3 regions of the Butyrivibrio sp. DSM 10294 genome follow, and region 3 is predicted to be linked to each of the others. Evidence: predicted binding sites of a transcription regulator. Region 3 holds the regulator's gene; each other region holds the start of a gene.

Region 1 (10,880 bases), on a different contig from region 3:
GTCGTGTCTGCCAATTCTTCAGGGGGGGAAATTGATAAGGACAAGGGTATTATCGTAGGTAACATCCGCATGGGCTTTGGCCATTACCGTATCTCAATGGCGATTGCATCCTATGCTCACCATCTTGGCTACACTCCTTACTGGATGGATCTCAATTCCTATCCGGAGACCACCTGTACCAAGGTAATAGGACATCAGAATGATCTCTATTCATTAGGTTCAAGGCTCTCCAAAAATCCTATTTTCAATAAGCTTGTTTGGGAGCCTACGAACTATGAAGGCTTCAGAGCTCTTTCATATAACGCCAAGGATCAGAAGAATGCCGAACTTATGGCACCTGTTTATAAAAATGTTCCCAAGGAAGTGCCTGTTGTAGCAACACATGTATGGCCCGCCCAGGCAGCCATTCACGCAGGAATGAAGAATGTTGTCAATGCAATTCCCGACAACTGGCCTATGGCCCTTCACCTCTCCGAGGGCTCACTTCATACAATACAGTGCAGAAATGCATATATGGGATATCGTATTCTCAATGGAATGAACAAGAAGAATGTCTGCAAACCCATGCCTCAGAAGGACCTTGTTTATACAGGCCACTACATTGATTATGAGCTGGTAAGCAACATCGAAGCTGATTGTCAGGCAAGACTTAATCGCAGGAAAAACGGCAAGCCCATGAGATTCCTTCTCACCATCGGTGGAGCAGGAGCTCAGAAAGAGATCTTTGCCGAGATAATTAAGCACCTCATTCCTTACATCAAAGAGAAGAAAGCAGCTCTTTATGTAAACGTAGGTGATTACCGCAATGTCTGGGATGAGCTCGTAAGAGAGATTCCCGAGATGGCAGCTCTTAAGAAGGAGCATATGGATGATTGGGAGGATACACTTAACTTCACCACCAATGCTCTTGACGAGAATAAGGAAATAACCGGAATTCACGGTTTTTATCACAAGGACATTTTCCAGGCTGTATATGCCACCAACCTTCTTATGAGAAGCGCAGATGTACTTGTAACCAAGCCAAGTGAATTGGCATTTTATCCTGTACCCAAGCTCTTTATCAAAAGAGTAGGAAAGCATGAGATGTGGGGGGCTATCCACTCTGCTGAAATTGGTGACGGAACACTTGAGTGCAGGGATATACCGCATACAATTCAGATGCTTGATCAGTTCCTTGAGACAAGCCTTCTGGATGAGATGTGCGAAGCAATTGTCGCAAATAAGCAGGCGGGAATTTATGATGGGGCGAAGAAAGTGATTGAGCTTGCAATGAAGCTTAAGGAGGAAAACAAGAAATGAAACAGCTAAAACCTATTACAAACGCATTATTATGGATCTTCGCACTGGGACAGTTCGGATGGAGTCTTCTTTCCGGAATCGTAAGTAACTGGATGGTTTACTATTATACAGGTGAACCAAGTGATCTTAATCCCAACACGGGTATTTTTGCAGCAGGGATCACACAGAATCCTATTGTATTCAAACTTACTCTGTTTGGCCTTGTTCTTGCCTGCGGACGTATATTTGACGCTATAACAGATCCTCTTATTGCAGGATGGTCTGACAGAAGTAACTATAAGGGTGGAAGAAGAATTCCTTTTATGCGCGTAATGGCTATTCCTTTTTCACTTTGCACTATCGCACTTTTTGTTCTTCCCCAGACAGGAAGCATAGTATTTAACGATACACTTTTATTCATCCTTCTGATGGTGTTCTATCTCTTCATGACAATGTTCTGCACACCTTATAACGCACTTATTGCAGAGCTTGGAGATACGCAGCAGCACAGGATCAACGTATCAACCTTTATTTCATTCACCTTCATCGTCGGACAGAGTATTTCATTCCTTCTTCCTAACGTTGCAGGTGCTCTTGAGAGCAGCTTTGGACAGGCAGGCGGGATCAGAATGGCTGTTGCTATTATGGCAACTATTGCATGTCTTGCAATGATTTTCCCTGCGTTCTACATCAACGAGCGGGATTATATTGACAGCAAACCCAGTCAGACACAGCCCTTCAAGTCACTTATCAGCACCTTCTCAAACGGACAGTTCAGACGCTTTGTATACAGTGATGTTATTTACTTTTTTGCCCTCACACTTTTCCAGACAGGTCTTGCCTTCTATGAGACACAGCTCATGGAGATCGAGGATTCATGGACATTCCTGCTTACAGCAACAATGACTTTTATCAGTGTTTGCCTGTATCCTTTTGTTAACGTTTTTGCCAAGAAGATAGGCAAGAAGCCACTTATCATTATCGGTTTCTTTTCATACTGCGTTGTATTCCTTATCACATCCATCTGCGGTAAGGGACTTCACTGGGGCTTTATAGTTGCTGTGGTGGCAGCTGTTCCTATGGCTATCCTTGGAATTCTTCCTCAGGCCTGTGTTGCAGACGTAGCTGAGTGCACAAGACTTGAGACCGGTGAGGACAGATCCGGTATGTTCTTTGCAGCTCGTACCTTTGCATTCAAGATGGGTCAGGCTCTTGCACTTGTAGTATTTACTTCAATCACAGTGGACAAGACACCTGCAAGCTACAGAACAACAGCTGTAGTAGCTCTTATTACCTGCTTTATCGGAGCTGTATTATTCTTTGCTTACAATGAGAAAAAGCTCCTTGGCAGAATCAAAGAGCTCAAGGGAAGCGAAGAGATCTGATATATACAGATTATTGACTAACATTTCGGATTGGGGTGTTATATTAAATAACAGAGAAAAGACTCGGCTTTGTCCGGGTCTTTTCTCTGCTCCAATATTTTCAATCTGCTATAATTAGAGTGATTTTTGAGAACGGAGACTTAATTCATGAGGATATACGGACTTCAGAAAATGACATTACTGGACTTTCCTGAGCATGTGGCCTGCACCGTCTTTTTGGGCGGCTGTGATTTCAGATGCCCCTTTTGCCACAACTTTGAACTCGTTGAGAATCTGACTGATGACTACATGGAAGAGGAGGAGTTCTTTACTTTTTTGGACAAGAGAAAGGGCATTTTGGACGGAGTTGCCATATCCGGCGGAGAGCCTTGTATTCAGAAGGAACTTAAGAATTTTATCATTAAGATCAGGGATAGAGGGTTCCTTATCAAACTGGATACAAACGGCTATCATCCTGGGCTTTTGGCTGAACTTACAGATGAAGGCCTTGTGGATTATGTCGCCATGGATATTAAGAACAGCCTTGATAAATACGGCATGACCGTTGGCGTTAAGGATCTGGACACCAGGCCTGTTGAGGAGAGCATAAGGATTCTTCTTCAAGGCAAAACGGAATATGAATTTCGAACCACACTTGTGAAGGAGTTTCATGACATTTCCGACATTGCAAAAATTGGTGAATTGATAAAAGGAGCGAATAAATATTTCCTTCAACAGTACGTTTGTCGGGAAAACGTGCCGGATAAAACGCTAAATCCGCCATCCGAAGAGGACATCAAACAATATCTTGTGGTTCTTTCCCAAAATGTACCAAATGCCCAAGCCAGGGGCATTTGAGAATGAATTCTCATTTATTTTAGCGGCTTTGTGAACCAATTTTCTGAATATAAACCACAATATATAGTATTTTATATTTAAATGTTTACTATATATTGACGATGATACGTATTAATGTTACCCTATTATTAACACAAAATATGAGAGAGAAAATGTGTTGTTTTTGAAATAGAAGGGGGTTCATATGTATCAGGTGGTTAAGCGTGATGGCAAGGTCGCTGACTTTGACATCAGTAAGATTTCTGCGGCTATTACCAAGGCATTCGTTGCTTTGGATAAGGACTATCATTCAAGTGTTATAGATCTTGTAGCACTTCGCGTTGCTTCCGATTTCGAGAGCAAGATTTCCAATGGAAAAATTACAGTTGAGCAGATTCAGGATAGCGTTGAGAAGGTTCTTTCAGAATCCGGCTATGCTGATGTTGCCAAGGCATATATTCTGTATCGTAAGCAGAGAGAAAAGGTTCGTAACGTCAACTCTGCGCTTCTTAACTACAAGGATCTGGTGGACGATTACCTCAAGATCAATGACTGGAGAGTTAAGGAGAATTCTACAGTTACATATTCTGTAGGCGGCCTTATTCTGTCCAACTCCGGCGCTATCACAGCCAATTACTGGCTTTCCGAGGTCTATGATGAGGAGATAGCCGGAGCTCACAGAAGCGCTGCTATTCATATTCATGATCTTTCCATGCTCACAGGTTACTGCGCAGGCTGGTCACTTAAACAGCTTATTCAGGAAGGACTTGGCGGAATTCCGGGCAAGATAACTTCATCACCTGCATGCCATCTTTCAACTCTTTGCAATCAGATGGTCAATTTCCTTGGAATCATGCAGAATGAGTGGGCAGGAGCACAGGCTTTTTCATCCTTTGATACCTATCTTGCACCCTTCGTTAAGATAGACAATCTGTCTCAGCATGAGGTTAAGCAGTGCATTCAATCCTTTGTCTATGGAGTGAATACACCGAGCCGTTGGGGCACACAGGCTCCTTTCTCCAATATCACTCTGGACTGGACTGTGCCTAACGATCTTAAGAACCTTAATGCCATTGTCGGAGGCAAGGAAGTAGACTTCACCTATGGCGATTGTCAGAAGGAAATGGATATGGTCAACAAGGCCTTCATCGAGATCATGATTGAGGGCGATGCCAACGGAAGAGGCTTCCAGTATCCTATTCCCACTTATTCCATCACAAGGGACTTTGACTGGAGTGAGACAGAGAACAACAAGCTTTTATTCGAGATGACTGCTAAATACGGAACACCGTATTTTTCAAACTATATCAATTCAGACATGGAGCCCTCCGATGTGCGTTCCATGTGCTGCAGACTCCGTCTTGACCTTAGAGAGCTCAGGAAGAAATCCGGTGGATTCTTCGGCTCAGGTGAGTCTACAGGTTCTATCGGTGTTGTTACCATCAACATGCCGAGAATTGCTTATCAGGCTGCTGATGAGAAGGACTTCTATGCAAGACTTGATCATCTTATGGACATTGCGGCAAGAAGTCTTCATACCAAGAGACAGGTTATTACCAAGCTCCTTGACCAGGGACTGTACCCTTATACCAAGAGGTATCTCGGAACCTTTGCTAATCACTTCTCAACCATCGGCCTTATCGGCATGAACGAAGTGGGACTTAATGCAAAGTGGATCGGCGCTGATATGACAGATGCAAGAACCCAGGAGTTCTCCAAGGATGTTCTTAACCACATGAGAGAGCGTCTTTCCGATTATCAGGAGAAGTACGGAGATCTCTACAATCTGGAGGCAACTCCCGCAGAGTCCACAACCTACAGATTTGCCAAGCATGACAAGGAACTTTATCCCGATATCATCACAGCCAATATGGACGGTACACCTTATTACACCAATTCATCACACCTTCCCGTTGGCTACACAGAGGATATTTTCTCTGCTCTCGATATCCAGGATGAGCTGCAGACACTTTATACATCAGGAACAGTATTCCATGCGTTCCTGGGTGAGAAGCTCCCTGATTGGAAGGCAGCTGCCAGCCTTGTAAGAAAGATTGCCGAGAACTACAAGCTTCCTTACTACACAATGTCTCCTACATACTCAGTATGTAAGGAACACGGTTATCTCTCCGGAGAGCAGGCTGTATGCCCTCACTGCGGACAGAAGACCGAAGTCTACAGCAGAATTACAGGATATTATCGTCCCGTTGCCAACTGGAACGACGGTAAGGCTCAGGAATACAAGGACAGGAAGGTCTACAATATCGGAACCTCAGTCCTTACACATGAAGGCCCCAAGGCATCAAGCTTTGTAGAGGCTGCAGTTAAGAAGGCCAACAAGGAAGCCGGAAACAGCCTTGATAACATCACTGCTGAGTCCGTAATGCTGTTTAAGACCCAGACCTGTCCCAACTGCAAGATAGCAGGGGCAATGCTGGATAAGGCCGGAGTAGTATACAAGACTCTCGATGCTAACGAGAATCCCGAACTTGTAGAGAGATTCGGAATCATGCAGGCACCTACCCTGGTAATTACTTCTGAGGAAGGCTATACCAAGCTTCATGGTGTATCTGACATCAAGGCATGGATTAAGGACAGCTTCGCTTCATAAAATGAACTTTCAGAGACGGAGGTAGTAGGTCATTTTTCTAAATGATCTAGCACTTCCGTCTCTTTTGAACAGTGCCAAACCATTGTAAAACAGCGTGTTTTGTTGTATTCTATATATTGTAGAAATAGATACTTTGAACGCTTTATAATATACAAGATGTTGGGATTTCATTATGAACTGTAAAGATGCGGAAAAAATGATATCGCCGTTTCTTGAGGACGACCTGGACAACAAGGATCTGGCTCAGTTCCTGGAACATATGGAGAGCTGCGATGAATGCAGGGAGGAGCTCACCATACAATTCCTGGTGCTGGTAGGTATGAAGAGACTTGAGGACGGTAATACTTTTAATCTTAAATATGAACTGGATAATATGCTAAAGGATGCCAGGAAGAAGCTCAAGGCCAGAAGATATCTTGTGGCCACCAGCATTGTTCTTGAGCTTTTGGTGGCAGCGATGACGGTGGTTACCGTTATACTTGCAATGACCCTTAGCTGACACGGATGACAAAAGAGGATTTATGACTAAGCAGAAACTGATTATCAATGGTAACGAACTTATAAAAGATGCTTATTATTCTCTTCCCATTTTTTATGATGGAGAGGGTAACCCGATTAACGGAATATACGGAGCATTGTACAAACTTTCCGGGATGGTTAGATCCGGCGACTACGAAGCTGTATATGTGAGCATCACCGAAGCTGAGAATACGCCGGTTGCTGTGGAATCTCAGGTGGAGAATTTTAAGGCTTCTCTTTCACAGCTTGATGCTTCCCTTACAGGTAGTGAAGAGGAAGGCAGCGGAGTTGCAATTACGGAGGAATTTTCGCAGGGACTTCTGGACAAGCTCTTCGAAATATCACCTCTTAACGATGCAAAAAGCTCTGTTTCCTTAAGCCTTAAGATACAGACAACCTCAGATCTGAATGAGGTTGAAGATATATTCGCAAGGGCACTTGAATACGGCAAAAAGTCCATCGACAATTTTGTCGCCTATTTCCCATTAACAGAATATAAGAGTAAGGATACCAAGCAGAAGGACCTGTTGGGGCTTGGGCTTTGCTTTGACAAAGAATGCGCGTATTTTATACAGCCTCAGGGCTTTATTACAGAGAATTATCTGGGGCAGAAACTTGCAGAGCTCAGTAAGAGCGTATCTCTTGCCACCTTCGATATCAAGGACAGCTTTGGATTTTTTACTCCTTCTGAGATCAGCGAGAGAGTAAGGGGCTATTCCGAAGAGGATGAGAGCTACAAGACTTCTCCGAGAGCCTTCGATACTCTGATCGGCGCTTATGTGAACAATCCCATCAAGAACGACTACAGGATTGAAGATATCTCCGGTGAATATCTAAAGCTCCCTTTGAAGAAAAAAGAGGACTACTTCGGCAAGGAATCGCTACGAAATGCAGATGACAAGCTCCTTTCCGAATATGCTGCCAAGGCTGCCTACACCTGCTTTGCAGCGGCACCTGCGATTAAGAAAAAGCTTGAGAAGACCGGAATGGACAAGCTCTTCTATGAGATTGAGATGCCTCTTTCCTATATCCTTTTTGCCATGGAAAAAGAAGGAATCATAGCCAGAAGGGACGAACTCAAGTCCTACGGAGACAAGCTCCAGGTAAGAATCACAGAGCTGGAGAAGAAGATCTATGAAGCGGCCGGTACTGAGTTCAATATCAATTCTCCTAAGCAGCTGGGCGAGATATTGTTCGAGAGACTGGGGCTTCCAGCTGAGAAGAAGACCAAATCGGGATATTCCACAGCTGCAGATGTACTGGAAAAGCTGGCTCCCGATTATCCCATTGTTGCTGACGTTCTGGAGTACAGAGGACTTGCCAAACTTAAGTCCACCTATGCGGATGGCCTTTCTGCCTTCATAGAGGAGGACGGAAGGATCCACACCAGCTTTAATCAGACCATAACAGCTACAGGAAGAATCAGCTCCACAGAGCCCAACCTTCAGAATATTCCCATGAGAACAGAGCTTGGAAGGCTTATCAGAAAAGTATTTGTTCCAAAGGAAGGGTACGTTTTTGCAGATGCGGATTACTCCCAGATTGAGCTTCGTATTCTGGCTCATATGTCTCAGGATCAGGGACTTATCAGTGCTTATCACGAAGGTGAGGATATTCATAGCATTACAGCTTCCAAGGTGTTCCATGTGCCCTTGAATGAGGTTACACCACTTCAGAGACGAAATGCCAAGGCTGTAAACTTCGGTATCGTCTATGGTATCAGTTCCTTCGGCCTGTCCCAGGATCTGTCGATTTCAAGGGGCGAAGCCAAGGAATATATGGATAAGTACTTTGAGACCTACCCCGGAGTCAGGGAGTATCAGGACAAGGTCATCAGCGATGCCAAGAATACAGGCTACAGCGTGACATTGTATGGCAGAAGAAGACCTATCCCGGAGCTTAAGATGAGCAACTTTAACCTCAGACAGTTCGGAGAACGTGTTGCAATGAATGCACCTATTCAGGGAACCGCCGCCGACATCATGAAGATAGCAATGATCAATGTCTACTTCAGAATTAAGAAAGAGGAGCTTAAATCCAGACTCATCCTTCAGATTCACGACGAACTGGTAATAGAGACTGCGCCCGATGAGAAGGACAAAGTAACAGCTCTTTTACAGGAAGAGATGGAGAATGCAGCGATTCTTGCAGTACCGCTTGAGGTTGAATGCCATACCGGCACTGACTGGTATGAGGCTAAGTGATAGGGGATGAAAAAAGTGCTTTCTAAGGACAGAACCAATATTATCGGGATAACAGGGGGAATCGGAGCTGGCAAGAGCACAGTCCTGGATTACATAGATAAGCATTATAACTGCCTGATAATCTATTCCGACGACGTGGCCAATGACATCAAGAAGAAGGGATATCCCGCTTATGACGAGTTGGTGGCCTTTTTGGGAGAAGAGATTTTGGGATCTGATGGCGAAATAGATAAGGCAAAAATGGCTTCTGCTATTTTTAATGATAAAAATAAACTAAAAACAGTAAATAATATTTTGCATCCTGCAGTAAATACCTTTATTATTAATAATATAGACAGGGAAAAAGAGACGAAGGAGCATGACTTTGTTTTTGTGGAAGCAGCCCTTCTTATCGAAAACGGCTACGACAGAATAGCCGATGAACTCTGGTATGTTTATGCCGACGAAGATGTGAGAAGGCAGAGACTTAAAAGTTCCAGGGGCTACAGCGATGAAAAGATTACGGATATCTTCAGCAAGCAACTGGACGATGAAACCTTCAGAAAACACTGCGAATTTGTAATAGACAACAGCGGCGATCTTTCTTACTCGGCTAAACAGATAGATGACAAAATCGGGGATTGGAGAGAATGATGGCTAGTTTGGAACAGGCAGATCAGAAAATTGTATTCGGACTGGATATCGGAACAAGAAGTGTTGTCGGGACTGTGGGATTTATGAGTGACAACCGGTTCAATGTCATTGCTCAGACTGTAGAGAAGCATCAGACAAGAGCTATGCTGGACGGTCAGATCCATGATATCGGTAAGGTTGCCATGACGGTCAGGATCGTTAAGGAACGCCTTGAACAGCAGACGGATGTACATCTTACCGATGTATGTATCGCTGCAGCCGGACGTGTCCTTCGCACGGTCAGAATTAACTATGACTATGAATTCCCTGATGGACATACCATAACCGATGAAGATATCTACAACCTGGATTCCTCGGCGGTTGAGAAGGCCTATGCCGAGTTCCTTGAGAAGAATACTTCTGAGCTGAAGTTCTATCTGGTTGGTTATTCTGTAATGCATTATTATCTGGATGGATATCAGATAGCCAATCTGGAAGGCCATAAGGCCGGTAAGGTAAGCGTTGAACTGATTGCAACCTTCCTTCCCGATGACTGCGTAGACGGTCTGTACAAGACCTGTGAGAGAGCAGGCCTTAACGTTGCCAATCTTACACTCGAGCCTATTGCGGCAATGATGGTTGCCATTCCCGACAGATTCAGAATGCTGAATCTTGCTCTTGTGGACGTGGGCGCAGGAACATCCGATATCTGTGTCACAGATGATGGTTCTATTACAGCCTACGGAATGCTTCCAATTGCAGGCGACGATATAACAGAGATAATCGCCCAGCATTGTCTGGTTGATTTTAATACAGCGGATGAGATCAAGATAGCCGCAAGCCATAATGACAAGGTTGAATATGTTGACATTATGGGACTTAACAAAACTATTTCCGCCAAGGAAATAGCCAAGGTCATCAAGCCTAAGGTTGACGAGATGGCCAAACGCGCCACAGAGGAGATTAAGAAGCTTAACGGCGATAAGCCTGTCAGCGCTGTCTTTGTTGTCGGCGGAGGCGGTTGTGTTCCCGGTTACACCAAGGCTATAGCCAAGGATATGGATATTCCGGAGGAACGTGTTGCTCTTAGAGGTGAGGAAGTAATGAAGAATATTGTTTTCCTCACCAATGACGAGATTGAGAAAGATTCTCTTCTTGTTACACCGCTTGGTATCTGTATCAGCTACTACGAAGAGGCCAACAACTTTATCTTCGTATCCTTTAACGGAACACAGACCAAGCTCTATGACAACGGAAAGCTCCAGATTGTGGATGCTGCCATGCAGGTGGCATTCCCCAACGAAGATCTTTTCCCGAAGAGAGGAGAAGAGCTAAAATTCACTGTTAACGGCAAAGAGAGAACAACCAGGGGAGAACCCGGTGAGGCAGCTGTTATTTCCCTCAACGGTCAGCCTGCGGATATTCACTCCAAGATTCATGCCAACGACATAATAA
Region 2 (10,880 bases), on a different contig from region 3:
GGCTTATCAGGAAACATCATATTCCTCGTGCACAAAGAGGATGGGACGCCCGGGATGATTACGAGCCTGCTCCCCGCAAGGAAGAGGCCGTTTCAGATAAGGCAGCAGGCAGGGATGCCCATAGTGATAAGGCTGCCGGCGCTGCCCCGGTACAGGAGCAGCCTCAGAAACCGTGCAAAGGCGACTACAACGAAGAATACGACGAGCCGTACGATGAAGAATATGATGAAGAGTACGACGAAGAATATGACGGTGTAGATGAGGACTACGACGAGGACGGAGAACCCTATGAGGAGGAAGATGAGGAATCTGAGGGGAAAGATCTGATGCTGGTTGTGGTAAGATTCGCATCGATCCTCACAGGAATAGTAATTCTTGCAGCCATAGCTTTTGGAGCTTACAAGTTCCTGGCACCGAAGTTCAGACCCGATCCTGACGAAGAGCCTGCAGAGGAAGTCCAGGTGGCTCTTCCGGAAGGTTATGAAGAGACCGGAGACATGGTGACGGTAACCGCCGCAAGCCTGAATCTTCGCACTGTGCCAAGTTCAGACAGCGACGCAACAATAGTGACTTCAGTTACTAAGGGAACAACAATAAAAAGAATTGCCCAGAGCAGTGAGACCACCTGGGCAATAGTAGAATACGAGGGACAGCAATTGTATGCTTCCTCCAAATATCTGGAAGCTGTATCACAATAAGCTCTAGCGGCTTCTTGAGTGGAGCCAGGAATAGAACTTATCAACGGCGGCTGAGAGATTTTCACCGGTTCTGACAAATGTATCCGCGTGTGCAAGGACCTCTTCCTTGGAGGTATCTACGGCATAGGCGGATATTTTCTGACAGCAGTCGGATTCAAGAGCCCGGTAATCCATGTTTACCAAAAGAGTGTTATGGAGAGAGGAGACCGAGGTATAGAGGTCGGGATATCTCTTCCTTACAATGTTGAATTCATCCAGGATCTGCTCTCTGCTCTGGAGACAGAACAGGAGATACACTGCGTCAACAACCTCCCTGGGTTCAAGGGCATCCGTGGAGGAGCCGTCCTCGGGATCTTCGTTGGTTACGTAGTATTCGCAGATCTCCTGCACCAGGGCGCCGACCTTGGAGTTATCATATAGTTTTTGAAGTTCATCGATTTTTTTGTTTTCCATGATTAATATTTTAGGATAAAAAGAAGGAAATTACCATGAAAATTGGAATATTCGATTCAGGAATAGGCGGTTTGTCCGTACTTCATGAGGCATATCACCGTCTTCCGGATCAGGAATATATATTTTATGCAGATACAGAGCACGTTCCCTACGGCCTTAAAACTCCGGAGCAGATCAAAGGCTATGCGCAGGAGATTACAAGGTTTTTGTTGGACAAGGGAGCGGAGGCTATAGTGGTTGCCTGCAATACAGCAACCAGCGTAGCCATCAAGGACCTGCGCGCCTCATTCGATGTGCCGATACTGGGAATGGAGCCGGCGGTTAAACCTGCCGTAGAAGGCACCGACGACAAGAGGATCATGGTGATCGCAACCCCGGTAACCATCAGGGAAGACAAGCTCAGAGACCTGCTCCACAGGGTGGATGAGGAGCACAGAGTTGACCTCCTGGCCATGCCAAGGTTCGTGGAGTTCGCAGAAAAAGAGCTCTTCGAGGGGCCTGAGGTGGAGGAATACATACAGCAGCAGTTCGGAGCCTATGACAAAAATTTATATTGCGCGTTAGTACTGGGCTGCACCCATTTTAATTACTTTAAACCGTCATTAAAGAAATATTTTGGCGATAACACCTTGCTAGTGGATGGTAATTTTGGTACAATACATCACCTAGCCCATGTGCTTGGTCTGAAGTTATCAGATACACCTGATGATGAGGTTATTTTTGACGACTACCACAAGATGTTGTGCCAGATCAAAACGGACTATTTTTTTTCAGGGCGACCCGTCAGCGACGAAAAAACCCTGGAACACCTGAAAAGACTGCATAACAGGCTTGAAACGGTGCGTAGGAATTAATTAATTTTTGTAGATTTTTTCACTTGAATTAAACAATATACTGTATTATCATTAATGTGTAACCACAAGATATAGTTGTCCTTGTGGTTACATTTATGCTGAGAGAGAACTTTTTTATAAGGGGGTTTTTATGAAGATCATTAAGAGAAGCGGCAAGGAAGTGGCTTTTGACGGTGGCAAGATCATCGCCGCTATTGAGAAGGCCAACGATGAGGTGACCGACGAGAAGAAACTCACCGCAGGACAGATCAGCGATGTTGAGAGAGCTGTAGAGAAACAGTGTGCATCCCTCACCAGAGCTGCCAGTGTGGAAGAGATCCAGGATATGGTAGAGGATGGCCTGATGAAGTCAGGCAAATTCGAGGTTGCCAGAAAATATATTACCTACCGCTACAAGCATGCTCTTGTCAGGAAGTCCAACACAACCGACGAGCAGATCATGTCTCTTATTGAGTGCAGCAACGAAGAGGTTAAGCAGGAGAATTCCAACAAGAACCCCACTGTTAACAGCGTTCAGAGAGATTACATGGCAGGAGAGGTCAGCAAGGACATCACCAGAAGATTCCTTCTTCCCGAGGATGTAGTCAAGGCCCACGAGGCAGGACTTATCCACTTCCATGATTCAGATTATTTTGCACAGCATATGCACAACTGCTGTCTTGTTAACCTTGAGGATATGCTCCAGAACGGTACAGTTATTTCCGAGACTATGATCGAGCGTCCCAAGAGCTTTTCAACAGCCTGCAATATCGCAACCCAGGCTATTGCTCAGATCGCCAGCTCACAGTACGGCGGACAGAGTATTACACTTTCACACCTTGTACCTTTTGTTGATGTCAGCAGACAGAAATTCCGCAAGGAAGTTGCTCTTGAGTTCGAGACTGCCGGCATGAAGATCAACAAGAAGCAGGTAAACGAGATCGCAGAGATGCGAGTTAGAAAAGAGATCGAGAGAGGCTGCCAGGTTATCCAGTATCAGGTAATCACACTTATGACCACCAACGGTCAGGCACCTTTCATCACAGTATATATGTATCTCGATGAGGTTCCCGAGGGACAGCAGAGAGAAGACCTTGCAGTAGTTATCGAGGAGATGCTCAAGCAGCGTATCCTTGGTGTTAAGAACGAGAAGGGACAGCTCATCACACCTGCTTTCCCCAAGCTCATCTATGTTCTTGACGAGGACAACATTCATGAGGATTCCAAGTACTGGTACCTCACAGAGCTGGCAGCTAAGTGCACTGCAAAGAGACTTGTTCCCGACTACATTTCAGCCAAGAAGATGAAGGAACTCAAGAAGGGTGATGTTTATCCTTGCATGGGATGCAGATCCTTCCTTACTCCCGACAGCGAGGAGAACGCAGAGGGTCTTTGCAACAAGGGCAACAAGGCACATGCTCAGAACTATAACGAAGGAGACCACAAGTACTACGGACGTTTCAACCAGGGCGTTGTAACCCTTAACCTGGTGGACGTTGCCTGCTCCTCCTACAAGGATGAAGCCAAGTTCTGGGAGCTTATGGAAGAGAGAACCGAGCTCTGCAAGCGGGCTCTTATGTGCAGACACAACAGACTTCTCGGAACACCTTCCGATGTTGCACCTATCCTTTGGCAGAACGGAGCCCTTGCAAGACTTCAGAAGGGTGAAGTTATCGATCCCCTCCTTTTTGGCAACTACTCAACAATTTCCCTCGGTTATGCGGGACTGTGCGAGTGTACCAAGTATATGAAGGGCGTATCACATACAGATCCAAGAGGCAAAGACTTTGCACTTAAGGTAATGCAGTTCCTTAACGACAAGTGTGCTAAGTGGAGAGCTGAGACCAATATCGCTTTCAGTCTGTACGGAACACCTCTTGAGTCCACAACCTACAAGTTTGCTAAGTGCCTCCAGAAGAGATTCGGTATTATTCCGGAGGTTACAGACAAGAACTATATCACCAACAGCTATCACGTTCATGTTACCGAGCAGATCGATGCCTTCACCAAACTCAAATTTGAGTCTGAGTTCCAGGCGCTTTCACCGGGAGGAGCCATCAGCTACGTTGAGGTTCCTGATATGAACAGCAATATAGAGGCAGTTATCTCAGTTATGAAGTACATCTATGACAACATCATGTATGCTGAGCTTAACACCAAATCAGACTACTGCCAGTGCTGCGGCTACGACGGAGAAATCAAGATTGTTACCGACACAGACGGCAAGCTCATCTGGGAATGCCCTAACTGCGGCAACCGCGATCAGAACAAGATGAATGTTGCAAGAAGAACCTGCGGCTACATCGGAACACAGTTCTGGAACCAGGGACGTACACAGGAGATCAAGGAGAGAGTTCTCCATATGTCCAATCCTGTGAGATAATACAGTGGTTTTAGTTCAAAGAGGCTATAACTGGACGCCATACGAGGAATACAGCGGATATCTGACAATATTATGGCTGTGGTAGTTCAGAGGGAGAAATATTATGGATCTATATGGCAGGCCGGGGATCATTTTCCCCGGCTTGTTACTTTTTGGGCGATTTTAGACATGATTGGTTTATACATTTTTTGCATAAATATTTAACGTTTAAGTTTGGCATAAATGCTGGACTCTTCTATACAATCGATGCTGCCGGCGAGATCGTTAAGAGCTCAATCAAGGACTGAAATAATGTATAAAAATGAATATCGATGCATAAAATAAATATGGTAAAATAAGGAAATGATATTGGCTTATAGAGCCTTAGTACTATAAGGAGGCTTAGGGGGATAGAATGAATTTCGGACAGATATATTTAAATGATGTGGCAAACGGAGTGGGCTGCAGAACAGCGCTTTTTGTCAGCGGCTGCACCCATCACTGTAAGGGCTGTTTTAACGAGATGACCTGGGATTTTAACTACGGGGAGCCCTATACTCAGAAGACTGAGGATGAGATCATTGAATCCCTTAAGCCGGATTATATCGCCGGCCTGACAATCCTCGGCGGCGAACCCATGGAAATATCCAATCAGGAGGCGCTATATCCCCTGATCAAGAGAATAAAAGAAGAGCTTCCCAAGAAGACAATCTGGATCTACAGCGGCTACCTCTGGGAGGAACTGACAGATCCCGATAACAAGCGCTGCCACGGCCAGTACACTGATGAGATCCTGCATTCCATTGATGTTCTTGTGGATGGGGAATTTGTTCTTGAGAAAAAAGATCTGATGCTGAGGTTCAGGGGGTCATCAAATCAGAGGATCATTGATGTTCCGGAGACATTTGAGAGTGGAAGTATTGTGCTGTCGAAATATAATGACAGAGATACTTCAAGGATGTGAGGAATGACAAGGGGAGATGGCATCCCTCACATCCTTTTGTCAGAAAATTGACCAGCGTTCATGTAAAGTGATTGAAAACAACTAAACCTATAGGAGTTTACTGCCTTATATGATAAAATATCTCCACATAACCCCGTGGGGGGGTTACTTGAAACCACGAAATATTTATGGGTAAGGAGATTTTTATGGGTAAGAGTATGGCAGAGTGGAAGCTCGGAGACCCAATGATCAACGAGAATGATTATTGGCAGGATCCGAACTACGTGGCAGCAGATCCTGAAAAGGAAAAACTGGTATTGAAGCTGGCAACTTTGATAACAGACCGCTACGTAAAGAAGTTAACGGGGAAGATCAACAACAGGGATCCTGAATATTGGATGCTTGATATGATTCTTAACAAGGAACAGGTTAAGTTCCTTATCAATTTCAAAAAGACAAGAGTTCCCTATTCAATTGAAGAACTTGCCAAGATGAACAACATGAGCGTGGAAGATACTCAGAAGATGGTCGACCGCCTTGTTTGGATTGGCATTATTGAGATGAACAGAGCAAAGACAGCGGATAAGCACAAGCAGTATGAGCTTCCTATCTTTGTTCCCGGTTCTGCTGAATTTATGATGATGCAGGACAAGCTGACAGATGAATTTCCTCAGCTTGCAACCTTTTTCAACCTTATGACACAGCTTCCTCTTGCCGGGATCACACAGATGGTTCCGCCCGGAGGAGCAGGTGTGGGAATGCACGTAATTCCTGTTGAGAAGGCAATCAAACTGGAAAACCAGTCAGTACCTGTAGAGCATCTGTCAAGATGGATCGACATGTATGACAAATATGGCATCTCAGAGTGCTCCTGCAGAAAGCAGCAGGCCATGAGAGGTGAAGGCTCCGGAGAAATCCGTGGTGATTACTGTATCGGTATGGGCGACATGGCTGAGTACATGGACAGCCGCGGAATCGGTCATTATGTAACCAAAGAGGAAGTGTATGAGATCCTGGAGAGAGCAGAGAGACACGGCTATGTTCACCAGATCACCAACATCGACGGCGAAGGCAAGATCGTTGCTATCTGTAACTGTGCGCCCGGTGTATGTAATGCCCTCAGAACCTCACAGCTTTTTAACACACCAAATATGTCAGCATCAGCCTACAGAGCACATGTTGAGAAGGAAAAGTGCGTAGCCTGCGGTAAGTGCGTAGAGGTATGCCCTGCCGGTGCTGCTAAGCTGGGACAGAAGCTCTGCAAAAAGGACGGAACAGAGGTTAAATATCCCAAGGCTCTCCTTCCTGATGCAACCAAGTGGGGCCCTGATAAGTGGAATTACAACTTCCGCGATGACAACAAGGTCAACTGCTACGAAACCGGAACAGCACCATGTAAGACAGCTTGCCCTGTACACCTTTCTGTTCAGGGATATATCAAGATGGCTGCAGAAGGCCGCTATGAGGATGCCCTTAAGCTTATCAAGCAGGACAATCCGCTTCCTATGATCTGCGGTGCAATCTGCAACAGAAGATGCGAGGACGCCTGCACAAGAGGAACCATCGATCAGCCTCTTGCCATCGATGAGATCAAGAAGTTCATCGCTTCTCTTGATCTTAAGAAAGAGGACAGATACATTCCTCTTTGCGAGAAGCACGACGGCGGAATGTGGAGTGATGATTACAAGCTTGCTATCATCGGCGCAGGTCCTGCAGGCCTTGCTGCTGCATATTTTGCAAGAAGAGACGGCTATCCTGTCACAGTATTTGAGAAGGAAAAGAGAGCCGGCGGCATGCTGATGAACGGCATCCCCAGCTACAGACTTGAAAAGGACATCATCGAAGCTGAGATCGACGTTATCAGCAAGATGGGCGTCGAATTCAAATATGGAGTAGAAGTCGGAAAAGACGTTACTATAGAAGAACTCAGAAAACAGGGCTACAAGGCATTTTTCATTGCTATAGGTTGTCAGGGAGGAAGACTTGTAGGAGTTCCCGGTGAGGATGCCAAGGGCGTTCAGACCGGTGTTGATTTCCTCAGAAAAGTTAACCTTGACCACAATGAAAAGTTAAACGGCGAGACCGTTGTAGTCGGTGGTGGTAACGTTGCAATCGACGTTGCAAGAACCGCTGTAAGAGCAGGTGCTTCCAAAGTTACTCTGCTGTGTCTTGAGGGAGCAGACGAGATGCCTGCGGCTAAGGACGAAGTTCATGAAGCCAAGGAAGAAGGCATCGAAGTTAAGAATGGTTGGGGCCCCAAGGAGATCCTTACAGAAAATGGTAAGGTAACAGGCATCGTATTTAAGCGCTGCACCTCTGTTAAGGATGCTGACGGAAGATTTAACCCTAAGTATGATGAAAATGAGACCATCACTATCAAGTGTGAGAATGTACTTCTTTCAGTAGGTCAGTCAATCGTATGGGGCGACCTTCTCAAGGGAACAAATGTAGAGACAAGACCCAATGGCGGCGCCATTGCAGATCCTCTTACACTCCAGACCGCTGAACCTGACATCTTTGTCGGCGGCGATGTGTTCACCGGCCCCAGATTTGCCATTGATGCAATCGCAGGCGGTAGAGAAGCAGCAGTTTCCATGAACAGATTCGTTCATCCCGGAAACAGACTGGATCTTGCAAGAGACAGAAGAGAGTTCATTGAGCTTGATAAGGATGATATCAAGATTGAGAGCTTCGACAACGCTCCTCGTCAGGTTCCGGGAACTAAGGCAGGAGTAGCAAAAGAGACCTTCGATGACCTGAGGATGACTCTTACAGAGGAGCAGGTCAAGAAGGAAGCAAGCAGATGCCTTGGCTGCGGCGCCACAACCGTAGATGTTAACAAGTGCATCGGCTGCGGACTCTGCACAACTAAGTGCGAGTTTGATGCTATTCACCTTACAAGGGATATTCCTGAAGCGAGCACAATGGTTCGCGCAGAGGATAAGCTTGGAAAAGTAGGACCTTACGCAGTTAAGCGCGCAGGTAAGATTGTGATCAAGAAGATTACCGGAAAAGAATAAATCAAAGAGGACGGTTGCGAGTCAATGGGGACGGTTCTTTGTGACTCGCTTCGTGAGTCACAAAGAACCGTCCCCATTGACTCACAACCGTCCTCTTTTTAGATTACAGTACCTTTGACAAGAAATCCTGCAATCTCTTACTCTGAGGATTATCGAAGAATTCCTTAGGAGAATTCTCCTCCAGTATTTTTCCTTCATCTACGAAGAGCACCTTGGTGGCAACTTCTCTTGCAAAGCCCATCTCATGGGTTACAACCACCATGGTCATGCCTTCGTCTGCAAGGCTCTTCATAACGTCCAGAACTTCGCCGACCATTTCGGGGTCAAGGGCGGAGGTGGGCTCATCGAAGAGCATCACTTCGGGATTCATGCACAGTGAGCGCACAATTGCGATTCTCTGCTTCTGACCGCCGGATAAGGAGGCGGGATATACATCTGCCTTATCTAACAGATTAACTCTTTTAAGCAGCTCTGTTGCCTTTTCTTTGGCGGCTTCAGGGCTCATAACCTTGAGTTTAACGGGAGCAAGGGTGATATTTTCCATGACCGTAAGGTTGTTGAACAGGTTGAAGTTCTGGAAAACCATGCCCATGCGCTCTCTTATTTTATTGATGTTTACCTTAGGGGCGGTAATGTCTTCATCGTCGAAGATGATCTGGCCGGAAGTTGGGCGCTCAAGGAGGTTCAGGCAGCGAAGGAAAGTACTTTTTCCTGAACCTGAGGGTCCTACGATGACTATTTTCTCCCCTTTGTTGATCTCATAATCGATTCCGGCTAAAACCTTATTGATTGAACCATCGGGGTTCTTGAATTCTTTGCACAGATTTTTAACGGTTATCACTCTTACGCATCCTCCTTTCCAGCTTGCCAAGGAGTATTGTCAGTATCTTGATGATCACAAAATAGATAACTGCAGCGCCGATAAGAGGCATGAACGCGTCGTAGGTTCTGGATGCGATCTGGTTGGCCACACGGGTAAGATCTGCAAGACTTACGTAGCCTACGATGGCGGTTTCCTTGATCAGTGTTATGAATTCGTTCCCCAGAGGCGGGATTACGTTTTTGAAGGCCTGGGGAAGTACGATGTAACGCATTGTTGCGGCTTTTGAAAGGCCAAGGCTTCTGCCGGCTTCCATCTGCCCTTTGTCAACGGCCAGGATTCCGCCGCGGACGATCTCAGCAACGTAGGCACCTGAGTTGATACCAAAGGAAAGGGATGCAACCAGGATTCCGTTGTTGGAGGAGGCCATGATGATGAACCACATGATGAGAAGCTGAAGTACGCTGGGCGTTCCTCTTATAACATCGATGTAGACCGAAGCTATGTAGTTGAAGACGGTTGGCTTACCGTCCTCCTTGTAGGACAGCTTCATAAGTGCCAGGACATTTCCTATAAGAAGACCAAGAAGTGCGGAAAAGACCGCAACCTCAAGGGTTATGCCAAGGCCCCCAAGATAAAGCTTCCATCTGTCTGATGTAACAAAAGCTGCAATAAAACGTTCATTTAATGTCATTGGTAAAATTACTCCTCAATGTACTGTTTTACAAGTGCGTCATAGGTTCCGTCAGCCTTAAGCTCGTTAAGTGCGTTGTTGATCTTGGCTGCAAGATCCTCATTTCCTTTAGGAAGAGCGATTGCATAATACTCAGGCTCGAAGTCGAAGGCTGAGCCGTCAATAACGTCAACCTTGTCAGAAAACTGTGCGCCGAATACTTCTGCAGGGTTCTTGTCTACGATTACGCAGTCAACACGTCCGTTGTTAAGATCGTTAACGGCATCTACAGCTTTATTATAAGCTGAAACTGAAGCTCCTTCAATTTCGTCTGCAATGAATTCGCCTGTGGTTCCCAGCTGAACGCCGATCTTGAGATTCTTAAGGTCCTCAGCGGTTGCGATTGTTGATCCCTTGGGAACGATAACTGACTGAACAGCTTCATAATAAGAATCGGAGAAATCAACAGTAGCCTTTCTCTCCTCGGTAACTGTCATTCCTGCGATGGCAACATCGATCTTGCCGCCGATGGAAGATACAAGTGAATCAAATTCCATATCCTGAATAACAACCTTCATGCCCATCTTCTCGCCGATTGCCTTGATAAGAGCAACATCGAAGCCGTCAGGGTTGCCGTCGTCACCGATATATTCAAAAGGTGGGAATGCAGCATTGGTTCCGACTGTAAGGGTTCCGCCCTGGCTTCCGCAGCCTGCAAGGCAGGAAACAACAAGGATCATAGCAAGTACAAGTGTAAATATCTTCTTTTTCATAATAGCCTCCTTTTTATGCATCAAAATGAATAAATATACAGATTTATGTATAATATAACAGCGATATTAAAATATATCAAGCCCCAAAATATTAATTTTGCGCAAGGGACATTTTTAAGCTATACTACTTCTGAGTTTTGGCTCATTTCTCCGGGGGGAGAATTTTTAGTTGGAGGCATTTGAAGGTAGTATGAAAAAAGTAACAAGGGATGTTAAGCGCACGTTCTGCGCACTTCTGTCGGTGCTGACAATCGCAGCATCTATTCCGCAAACTGTTTTGGCAAGTGAAACCGGTACAGATTATT
Region 3 (10,880 bases):
TGTAGCTTCTTGCAAAATCTCCGCTTACGATAATGTTAAGAAAGCCGGGTTTAACAGAATCAACCTTCTCAAACATCTCATTATCCTGAAGCTTGGCAGCCACTTCATCAGCAATGATAAAAGGGGCCTTGCCGTACTTCTTGGCGCCGGCCATAGCGCCGTTGCACTGATATTCGCAAAGGTCAGGTCTGTTGGAAATTGTCACCCTTCCAAGCTCCCTGTCATAGCCTGCTGCCTCAAAGGCATCTCCTACTTCTTTTGATATTAGTTCAAGTACTTTTTCCAAAATTTTACCTTCTTTCGAATCCAAATTTTTCAATAGACCTACAAGATTTTAACAAAAAAGCTCATATCTATCAACGTTTATTTATAGACCCAGGAGACTTATGATCTTATCCGCTATTTCCTCAGGTGTAAGCGCGTCCGTATCCACCACGATGTCTGCAGCCTGTTCATATATCTCGCGCCTTTCATCCTGAAGCTCTTTTATCCTGACAAGGGGATCCTTGGTCTGCAAAAGAGGTCTGGTGGTGTCATCCTTGATCCTGTCATATACAGTTTCAGGCCTGGTCCTTAAATACACAACCTTGCCGGCCTTCTTAAGAAGCTCTCTGTTCTCTTCTCTGACAGGAAGTCCGCCTCCAAGGGAAATCACTGTTTCTCTCCAGTGGTCCTCCACAATGGTGCGAAGAAGCTCTGTCTCCAGATCTCTGAAATACTGCTCTCCCTCCCCTGCAAATATCTCGTTAACACTCCTCTTCTCGGTATCCACAATGACTTCATCCGTATCGATAAGCTCCAGTTCCAGCTTGTCGGCAAGGATCTCTGAAACAGTGGTCTTGCCGCAGCCCATGAAGCCCTCAAGGATGATATTTCGTGAGCCAATTACTTCCAGCATAAGAGATCTGTAGACTTCGTCTGCTTCCTCCTTGCTGATCTTAAAGTCGTTTCCTTCCGAGCCGTTCCAGAGTTCAAAGGCATCCACCGCCTGATACAGCAGCATCTTAAGACCGGAAACCGTCTTGGCACCTGCCGCCTCAGCAAGTTTAAGGAACTTGGTATCAAGAGGTCTGTAGACCATATCCACCGCAGCGCTGACGTGTCTGTAGAACTCCTCATCCTCTATAACCGCGCTGTTTACATCCGGGAAAAGTCCCACGGACGTACACTGAAGTACAATAAATCTGTCCTCCAGCATATAGAGCCTGCCATAATCCTCAAGCTTCATTGGAATAATGATATCTTCCCAGGTAGCTGCCTCACCTTTTGCGCTAAGGCCATCCTCTGTGCATTTATCTTCAAGGCCCATTTCCGCAACAGCCTTGTTAACTTCTGCTGCCACATACTGTGCCTTCTCATAGGTTCTGTTAAGGATATATACCTTCCTGGCGCCCTTGCTGGCACTAAGAAAGGCTGCGGGTCTTGCCACGCCGCCGGCTCCAAGGATAACAACCGCCTCTCCGGACAGCTCAACGCCTTCTTCTCTGATTGCTCTGTAGAGTCCCGTCATATCAGTGTTGTAGCCCTTATAGCCGCCACCTGGTATTCTCACAAGAGTGTTGACCGCACCTATCCCCTTGGCAAGAGGATCTATATCATCAAGAAAAGGAATCACCGCACTCTTATGGGGAATTGTAACATTAAGCCCCAGTATATCCAGAGCCTTAGCCCCCTTAACGGCATCCTGAATATCACTATGTTCAACCTCGAAGGGAACATATACCATATTGATCCCCTTGATCTGTGCCAGTGCATTATGAATAAGCGGTGACAGCGTATGTTTCACCGGATTACCGATAAGTCCGCAGGTTCTTGTATATCCGTCAGTATAATTCAGCATAGCAAGCTCCTAATTGTATTTTTTAGTCCTACAGCAAATTGTACCTTTTATCACAACCGCCTGCAACCGGCATAATAAAAAAGGAGATACAAAAACTGTATCTCCGAGTCATCACATATACTTTTATGATATGTCTTATCACAGGCGAATAACGATTCCGTCCTCTGTTCCTGCGATGATGTTTCTGTTCTTTCCTGCCAGGTCCTTACCGCCTACAAAATACTGATATTCATGAAGCAGATGATCCTTTTGCATGCCTGAGATGGCATGTCTCATATCCTCTGATGCAAGGCCCTTTTCTCCAAAGAGGTCAATTGCATTGGCATCATAAACACCAAAGGAAATGGCGACGTTTTCGATAGAAGCGTTATCCCTTACGGGAACTTCGGAGACGGTGAGATCCATCTCCTTTTTGGGACTTTCCTCCGGAGTCTGTGAAGCTTCGTTGTCCTTAAGTTCGGGAGCTACCGATGGTCTAGGATCAACCCTAAGGCTGTCCGCAGCAGGTGGTATGTTATAAGCATTATAGCCGTAATTTCCAAGTCTGTTTAATGCCATAAGCCTTACCTCCTTTCCTTGCCTGATTGTGTTCACAGCATATATCGGATAACCCCCACATTTTCTTAATATAATTATACAAAAAAAATCTTAAATCCCAATTTAGCTTGACGGAATTTAAGATTTTTTTAATAAATATTACGTTATACCGGCTGCTTTCAATAAAGCTTTGGTGTAGTCAGCCTGCGGATTTTTGTAAACATCTCTGGTCTTGCCATATTCCACGACGCGACCATTTTTCATGATAAGAACGTGATCACTCATGCGGTACACAACGCGAAGGTCATGGGATATGAAAATTATGGATATTCCAAGCTTCTTGTGAAGATTGGTAAGAAGCTCCATGATCTGGGCCTGAATGGTAACGTCAAGAGCTGAAACAGGCTCATCTGCGATCAGCACCTTGGGGTTACGCATAAGGGCAATTCCTATGCACACCCTCTGTCTCTGGCCTCCTGAGAGCTGCGACGGATATCTCTCCAGCATGTTAAGCGGAAGCTCAATATCCTTCATTATCTCTTCAATCCTGGCTCTTCTCTCCTCCTTGGTCCACTGTCTCTCCTTGTCGACTCTTAAGGGTTCCTCCAGGAGCCACCCTATGGTCTTGGCCGGATTAAGTGAATTGTAAGGATCCTGAAATACCATCTGAGGTCTTGGATATTTCTGCCATATCTCCCCGGTGTAGTCCTTGTTGATGCCAACAATGGCCCTTGCAAGGGTTGATTTGCCGCATCCTGATTCTCCGGCTACTGCAAGAACCTCGCCTTCCTCCATGGAAACAGAGACTCCGTACAGAGCCTGTACTTTTTTATCTTCTTTTTTTGAAAAAAGCTTTCTCTTCCTGTTCTTATAAAAAACGTTCAGGTCGGAGATTCTAATAACTTCATCTGCCATATGCTTTCATCCGTTCTAAATCTGTCTTTACCCAAGATCGATCTTGGGAATCGCAGCAATAAGCTTCTTGGTATAGGTGTCCATCGGTCTTGTAAAAACAACTGAGGTCTTGCCGGTCTCCACGATTCTGCCCTTCTGCATTACGATAACTCTCTCGCAGAGCTGACTTACAAGGCTGAGGTCATGGGATATGAAGATTATGGAGGTTCCTCTTTCCTTGTTGATTTTCTTAAGAAGATCCACAATCTGGGCCTGAACCGTTACATCAAGAGCTGTTGTGGGCTCATCTGCGATCAGTATCTGAGGATTGCCGATCATGGCTGCAGCAATCATGACTCTCTGTCTCATTCCGCCGGACAGCTCGTGGGGATACATGTAATAGATATCCTCGGCCTTATCCAGGCCAACGCTCCGCAGCATTTCAATTGCTCTGGCCTTGCGCTCGGCTTTTTTGATCTCAGGATGATGGATAAGAAGCGGTTCCTCCACCTGCCAGCCGATTCTTTTAACCGGATTAAGTGATGTCATGGGCTCCTGGAAAATAATGGAAATCTCATCTCCCTGATATTGCCTGAGGGTCTTTCTGTCACAGGTAAGAAGGTCGTTGCCGTCAAACATGATGCGGCCCGTCTTCTTAATCTGATGTCTTGATAAAAGACCTGCTATGGCAAGGGCACTCATACTCTTGCCTGAGCCGGATTCGCCAACTATCCCAACGATCTCACCCTTACCCAGCATCAGGTCAAAGTCTTCCACCGCTGTCTCAGGAAGGTCGTGGTCATGAAATTCTATATGAAGATCGGTTACATCAAGAATTATTTCCATCTTCTGATTCCCTCCCCAAGAAATGCAAAACCAAGAACCATCAGCACGATGACGATACCTGGACACAGAACGTAGCTGGGCGTCGTAAACATATACTGCTGAGCATCCGAGAGCATCTTACCAAGGCTTGCATAAGGCGGCTGTGAACCAACGCCAAGATAGCTAAGTCCTGCCTCAGCAAGAACAGCATTGTTAAAGCCGATAAGTATTGATGAAGCCATTACTCCCTTCATATTCGGAAGGATATGCACAAATATCATTCTAAGGTCCGATACTCCCTGCAGTCTGGCATTTTCGATATAGTCCATGTTCTTGCAGCGAAGCACCTCGCCTCTTACTATTCTGGCGAAGCTTGGCACGAAGGCGATTCCCAGTGAAACGATCAGCTGAATCCAGCCAACTCCGAATACACTGACGATTACCAGCGCCAGGAGGATACTTGGAAATGCAAAAAGAGCATCAATTACTCTCATGGTGATCTCATCCAGCATACCGCCATAGTAGCCCGTTATGGCCCCAATAATGGTTCCTGTGCCTGCACCTATGATCACGGTACCTATGGCGATAAGAAGAGTCACTCTGCTACCGTACATAACACGGCTGAACACATCTCTTCCCATGTTGTCGGTGCCCATGAGATGCCTTGCGGATATTCCCTGAAGCTTGTCAGCTGAGTTCATCTTGGTGGGTTCATAGGGCATCCAGAAAAAGCCCACAATTATCATGATAAGAATGATCCCCGTGATAAGAAGACCTGCCGTAAGATATGGATCCTTCAAGATCTTTTTAATTGATATATCCTTCATCAGTCCTCTGCCTCAATTCTTGGATCGATTATTCTGTATACTACATCCACCAATAGATTTATTACTATTACGATTGTGGCGATACCCATAATAATGGCCTCAACCACCGGATAATCTCTGTTACTGATACTTGTGAGAAGTATTCTGCTGATTCCGGGAATACTGAATACCTGCTCAATTACAAGGCTGCCTGCAACCATGTCCGCAAGAGCCATTCCAAGGAAGGTGACTACAGGTATCATGGCATTCTTGAGCACATGTCTGTAGAGAACGCCGTTGGTGTTGTTACCCCTACTGTAGGCCGTTCTGGCGTAGTCCTTGCCGGCCTCATCAATAAGGCTTCCCCTAAGGAGCTTGACTGTCATGGCTATCTTGGGCAAAGAAATAGCCACTGCAGGGAAAATAAGATAGCAGACAAAGCCGCCAAAGTCGTCTTTATATGATACAAAGCCGCCCGGTGTGAAGACTCTCAGTATCATTCCAAACACAAAGGTAATAAGGATACCTGAGAAAAATGGCGGGCAAGCCATAATGATCTGATTAAATACGGTGATGATCCTGTCAAGGACACCATTCTCATGCTTGGCGGTAATAATGCCAAGTGGAATCGAAACAATAACTGTAAGACAAAATGCGATAAGTCCCAGGGTCAGTGTGATCGGTATCTTGTTGGCGATCATTCCTGCCACAGGAACGCTGTAGCTGTAGGAGGTTCCGAAATCTCCTCTCAAAAATGATGTGAACCATCTGAAATATCTGACGATAAAGGGGTCGTTGAGGCCGAGCTTCTCTCTTGTCTGCCATACAAGCTCCGGAGATGCCTCAAGTCCCAGCATTCTGACTACCGGATCTCCCGGTATTAAATTAAAAGCGAGGAATACGCATATGGACACCACAATTAGGGTTAAAATCATCATAAAAAACTTTTTAATGATATATCTCATACGCGTATTCCCCGCAATTAAAATTTTATAGTATTAAATAATTTTACTGTGCAGGTCTGATCTTGGCAATGTCCTGTACATAAAGAGGATAATAAGTATATCCTGTAAATTTCTTGTTAAGTGCAACCAGCTGCGGAAGGTCCTCGATGTATACGCTGGCAGCCTCTTTAGAAAGGATTGTGAGGCATTCCTTGTAAGCAGCTGTCTTCTCAGCATCATCTGTGGAAGCCTCAGCCTTGGCATAAGCAGCATCGAATTCCGGGCTGTTGAAATTAACAAAGTTCTTGCTTGCATCGGATACATATCTTGAAAGCATAGCTGTTGCTGAAAGTGTTGAAGCATCAACGCTGACTACAGTTGCCTCAAACTGTCTTCCGGTGTAAACATCACTTACCCATGAGTTCCACTCGATTTCCTGGATGTTGGCTGTAACGCCTACAGCCTTGAGCTCCTCTGAAATAACCTGAGCTGTATCCACGTGCTGAGTGTAGTTGGAAGGAACTGTGATGGTGAACTCAAAACCATCGGGATATCCTGCCTCTGCAAGAAGTTCCTTAGCCTTATCTATGTCCTGATTGTAAGTATCATTGAGCTCAGGCATGAAGTACTTGGTAAAGCCGGGGAACATAGCACTTCCGACTTCTTTTCCAAGACCGTCTGATACAAAGCCCATAATCTCAGCAGGATCAATTGCATAGCACAGAGCCTGACGTACTCTTACATCGTCAAAAGGCTTAACCGCGTTGTTGAGGTACATAGCCTGTACCGCATTGGTTGTTCCCTCATATACCTGGAACTTGTCTGAAAGCTGTGCTGCCTGTGTTGTTGTGATACGGCAGAACATATCGATGGAGCCTGCCTCAAGATCCATAACAATGGCATCTGCGTTGGACTCGATCTTGTAAACAACGTCCTTGATATACGCCTTCTCTCCCCAATAATCATCGAATCTTGTTACGATGATGTTCTCCTGAGGTGAGCTGGAAACATATTTGTATGGGCCTGTTCCGATAGGATTGGTTGCCGGATCTGCATTGGATGCAGGTAAAATGGCAACTGTGAGCTGAGTTATAAAGTCTGAATCAGCCTCCTTAAGTACAACCTCCACGTGCTTGTCATCAACAATGTTAACACTGTCGACCTTAGCAAAGGTCTTAACAAGAGGCTCTTCGCCGTCCTTACCCTTAACTCGATCTAAAGAATATTTAATATCCTCTACTGTAACATCGCTTCCGTCGTGGAACTTGACTCCATCTCTCAGTGTGAATGTGTAAACTGTGCTGTCATCTGAAATTGTGTACTCGCTGGCTACAGCAGGGTTAAGATTACCGTTCTCGTCGGGCTTAACAAGTCCTTCGAAAATATTAAATTGTACCTCTCTTGTTCCTGCCCCTGTTGATGTGTGGGGGTCAAGACCGTCAATGTCCTGAGGTATTCCTACGATAAGCTTAGAAAGATCCTCCGCTGTATCTGTAGCTGCAGGTGCTTCTGTTACTACAGTATCGGTGGCGGTGTTCTCCTCCACCTTAGCGGAATCTCCTGCCTTGTCGCTTGAGCAGCCGCTCAATGCAATAGTCAGTGTTGTGAGCACAACCGTCAGAAGTGAGCAGCCAACCTTTCTGCCAAAACTTCTTTTGATCATGTTCAAATCTTCCTCCTCTTTCTTGGTCTTTGGCTAGACCAATTACATCGTTCAATATACGGCTTCGTCAAAGAATTGTCAAGAACAGACTATAAAAAAACAGCTATGCAAAAAACAACTTCCGCATAGCTGCCTGATATACATTTTGGTTAAATCAGCTCTCCTTCTTCAATAGAGGAGTGTTCTTGTCGGTGGAATCTGTTATTGTGCCGTCAGCCTCCTTACGAAGAACGGATTTGAGCTCGTCCATGAAGGTATTCACATCCTTGAACTCTCTGTATACGGATGCGAAACGAACATAGGCTACCGGATCGAGATTCTTCATCTTGTCCATGACGATCTCACCGATGGCACGGCTGGGAATTTCCTTCTGCTCCATGTTGAAGACCTCGGTCTCAACGGAGTCCACCAGCTTGGTGATCTGTTCTGCGCTGACAGGGCGCTTGTGGCAGGCTCTGAATACGCCAGCCTCAATCTTGGCTCTGTCGTAGGGCTCACGCACATCGCCTTTTTTGATAACAATAAGGGGAATAGTCTCAACCTTCTCGTAGGTAGTGAATCTCTTGCCGCAGGAATCACAGACTCTTCTTCGTCTTATGGATGTATTCTCGTCTGCAGGCCTTGAATCAATAACTCTGGTGTCATCCTTACCACAAAATGGGCATTTCATGCTATTCCCTCCATATTCTCAAATTATATACACTGTATATAGTACGAACATAGGCTTGTTCCACAAATTATTGTATCATGTTTTGTCGGTCTTTTCTACACAAAATATCGGATAGAGCCGAAAAAAAGCCCCTCGCCAAGGGCGAAGGGCTCATAATCATCAATATTACTTCCTCTGAAGGAAATCCGGAATCTTAAGTGACTTGGGCTCTACAGTGCTTCTGATCTCTGTAGGTCTGTTAAGTGTCATTCCGGCTGCGGGTCTTGCAACCTGCTCTGTTGCTGTTCCGATAGGAGTAACAGTAGGCTGAATAGGTGTTACAGGTGTAACAACCGGCTGGGGTGCCACATGCATTGCAGGTGTTCCCATAGGCTGTACCACGGGCTGAGGTGCTGCTGCTCTCTGAACAGGCTGCTGAGGCATTGTGTTGGCCTTGTCCTCGATACCTGTTGCGATAACAGTGATGGTACATGTATCAGTCTTGTTCTCATCGTATGTTGAACCAAAGATAACGTTAACGTCATCTCCGGCAAGTCCTCTAACGTAATCTGATGCTTCCTGTGCATCTGTCAGGGAGATATCACCTGAAATATTAATAAGGACGTTGGTTGCACCGTTGATCTTGGTCTCAAGAAGAGGACTCTCAACGGCCATCTTAACAGCCTCTGATGCCTTATCATCGCCCTTGCCGCTACCGATACCGATATGAGCGATACCCTTGTCCTTCATGACAGTCTGAACATCAGCAAAGTCCAGATTGATGATAGCGGGAACATTGATAAGATCAGTGATTCCCTGTACTGCCTGCTGAAGAACCTCATCAGCCTTCTTAAGGGCATCAGGCATTGTTGTACGTCTGTCAACTATCTCAAGAAGCTTATCATTAGGGATAACGATAAGCGTATCTACATTGCTCTTAATATTCTGGATACCCAGCATAGCGTTCTGCATACGAACACGAGCCTCAAAATTGAAAGGCTTGGTTACAACGCCAACTGTAAGAATACCCATATCCTTGGCAAGCTTGGCTACTACGGGAGCTGCACCTGTACCGGTTCCGCCACCCATACCACAGGTAACGAATACCATGTCTGCGCCCTTGATAGCTGCAGAAATCTCCTCTGCACTCTCCTCAGCTGCCTTCTGTCCTACCTCAGGCTTAGCTCCTGCGCCAAGTCCCTTGGTAAGCTTCTCACCGATCTGCAAAAGCTTGGGGGCCTTGCAGAGCTGAAGTGCCTGCTTATCTGTATTGATACCGATAAATTCAACACCGGTAATGTTCTCATCAACCATTCTATTCACAGCGTTATTGCCTGCACCGCCTACCCCAACGACGATGATCTTACAAGCGAATTCCGCCTCATTTGACTTAATCTCCAGCAAAGCTACTCCTCCTTCATAAACCTCATAGACTCCTACTAGCTATGATACGATTTTTTTTTTTAATAATCAACCCACTTTTTTTATGAAATCTTTACTTTTTGTCCGACAATTCATTAGCTTTTCTCTTCAAAAGTGATGTTGGTGGTATCTTCGTTATAATCTTTCATTTCCAAAATTCCGCTTTTCCCTTCGAGACTCGGAAGGATATATTGGAGCTGAATAATTTTCTCATCGATGTAGTCTCTCGTGCCGATACTGACCTCAACTCCGCCAAAATACAGATATACGTCATAGTCGCTGTCAAAAAAGATTTTTTCCGCATGAAGTTCATATTTGGACAGCAGTTTAGTTATATCCAGGATCTCGGCAAATACGCTCTCATTTTCCACAGGAAGCTTCTCATGGATGATAACGTGGTCAAAGGACAGCCCCAGAACCAGCGGAACGTCATCCGAGCTCTCAAGGGAGCTCTCCACCACTATTCCGTCTCTGTCAAAGTACATATATCTGCCAAGATACTGTATGTATCCCGCAATGGCCTTCTCATACACGTTGATCCTGATGGTATCCGGAGATAATATCTCCACGCTCATCTTCTGGATGAAGGGAATGTCTTCAATGCTCTTATTCCTGTATTTCATGGACAGATATACGCTGTTATGACCAAATTGTCCGTCCATGACCATTTCCATTATCTCTTCGTTGGTATAATGGGTATTGCCGGTCACATAAACATTGGTGACGGTATAGTTGTCAGATATGTATTTAAGGGCAATAAGGGCCGCTATCGGCAGAATAACAACAAGAGCCGCAATAACTATAAGACTCTTTCTTCTGAGAAAATATATGCCGATATTTCGGAATAATTCCCCAATATCAATCTTTGGAAATATAGGCCTTCTTTGCGAAGGTCTTTTTCTTTTACGTTTCTTACCCATCTTAATCCGCTCTTCCTATATTTCTTGCTACATTGAGCGCAATGCCAATCTCCGCCAGCTGCATGATAACGGCGGATCCTCCGTAACTGATAAAGGGAAGAGTGATTCCCGTGTTGGGAAGGGTGTTGGTAACAACAGCGATGTTAAGAATAACCTGTATTGAAATATGGGCCATAACACCAATAACCAGCAGCGCTCCGAACATATCAGGGGCATTGTTGGCGATGATCATAAGTCTCCAGATAAGGATCAGGAACATCAGCATAACAGCAATTGCTCCGAAGAGTCCCAGCTCTTCGCAGATGATTGAAAAGATCATATCGTTCTGAGCCTCGGGAATAAAGCCCATCTTCTGCATACTCTCACCCAGTCCCTTACCA

What was found. Region 3 encodes NrdR, which represses ribonucleotide reductase genes. Its sites were predicted from a motif close to CACAANATNTTGTG; they were not measured.
Region 1: the regulator NrdR is predicted to act here: its motif matches at 3,556-3,569, upstream of NXH67_RS16320 (ribonucleoside triphosphate reductase).
Region 2: the regulator NrdR is predicted to act here: its motif matches at 2,069-2,082, upstream of nrdD (anaerobic ribonucleoside-triphosphate reductase).

The regions. Positions count from the first base shown of each region.
Region 1 covers NZ_JANSWL010000088.1:43,078-53,957, forward strand. The annotation lists gene NXH67_RS16305 (DUF6937 domain-containing protein) at 1-1,299, shown strand, start outside; gene NXH67_RS16310 (MFS transporter) at 1,296-2,663, shown strand; gene NXH67_RS16315 (anaerobic ribonucleoside-triphosphate reductase activating protein) at 2,811-3,500, shown strand; gene NXH67_RS16320 (ribonucleoside triphosphate reductase) at 3,685-6,090, shown strand; gene NXH67_RS16325 (zf-HC2 domain-containing protein) at 6,263-6,589, shown strand; gene polA (DNA polymerase I) at 6,612-8,813, shown strand; gene coaE (dephospho-CoA kinase) at 8,820-9,446, shown strand; gene NXH67_RS16340 (cell division protein FtsA) at 9,443-10,880, shown strand, end outside.
Region 2 covers NZ_JANSWL010000049.1:76,630-87,509, reverse strand. The annotation lists gene NXH67_RS04370 (SH3 domain-containing protein) at 1-698, shown strand, start outside; gene NXH67_RS04365 (hypothetical protein) at 702-1,151, opposite strand; gene murI (glutamate racemase) at 1,187-2,005, shown strand; gene nrdD (anaerobic ribonucleoside-triphosphate reductase) at 2,136-4,367, shown strand; gene nrdG (anaerobic ribonucleoside-triphosphate reductase activating protein) at 4,762-5,310, shown strand; gene NXH67_RS04345 (FAD-dependent oxidoreductase) at 5,535-8,309, shown strand; gene NXH67_RS04340 (amino acid ABC transporter ATP-binding protein) at 8,413-9,150, opposite strand; gene NXH67_RS04335 (amino acid ABC transporter permease) at 9,137-9,823, opposite strand; gene NXH67_RS04330 (basic amino acid ABC transporter substrate-binding protein) at 9,832-10,575, opposite strand; gene NXH67_RS04325 (hypothetical protein) at 10,766-10,880, shown strand, end outside.
Region 3 covers NZ_JANSWL010000080.1:116,696-127,575, reverse strand. The annotation lists gene argS (arginine--tRNA ligase) at 1-286, opposite strand, end outside; gene NXH67_RS12220 (shikimate kinase) at 368-1,840, opposite strand; gene NXH67_RS12215 (hypothetical protein) at 1,979-2,398, opposite strand; gene NXH67_RS12210 (ABC transporter ATP-binding protein) at 2,537-3,292, opposite strand; gene NXH67_RS12205 (ABC transporter ATP-binding protein) at 3,320-4,117, opposite strand; gene NXH67_RS12200 (ABC transporter permease) at 4,108-4,923, opposite strand; gene NXH67_RS12195 (ABC transporter permease) at 4,923-5,867, opposite strand; gene NXH67_RS12190 (ABC transporter substrate-binding protein) at 5,911-7,509, opposite strand; gene nrdR (transcriptional regulator NrdR) at 7,664-8,179, opposite strand; gene ftsZ (cell division protein FtsZ) at 8,345-9,562, opposite strand; gene NXH67_RS12175 (cell division protein FtsQ/DivIB) at 9,676-10,500, opposite strand; gene NXH67_RS12170 (FtsW/RodA/SpoVE family cell cycle protein) at 10,502-10,880, opposite strand, start outside.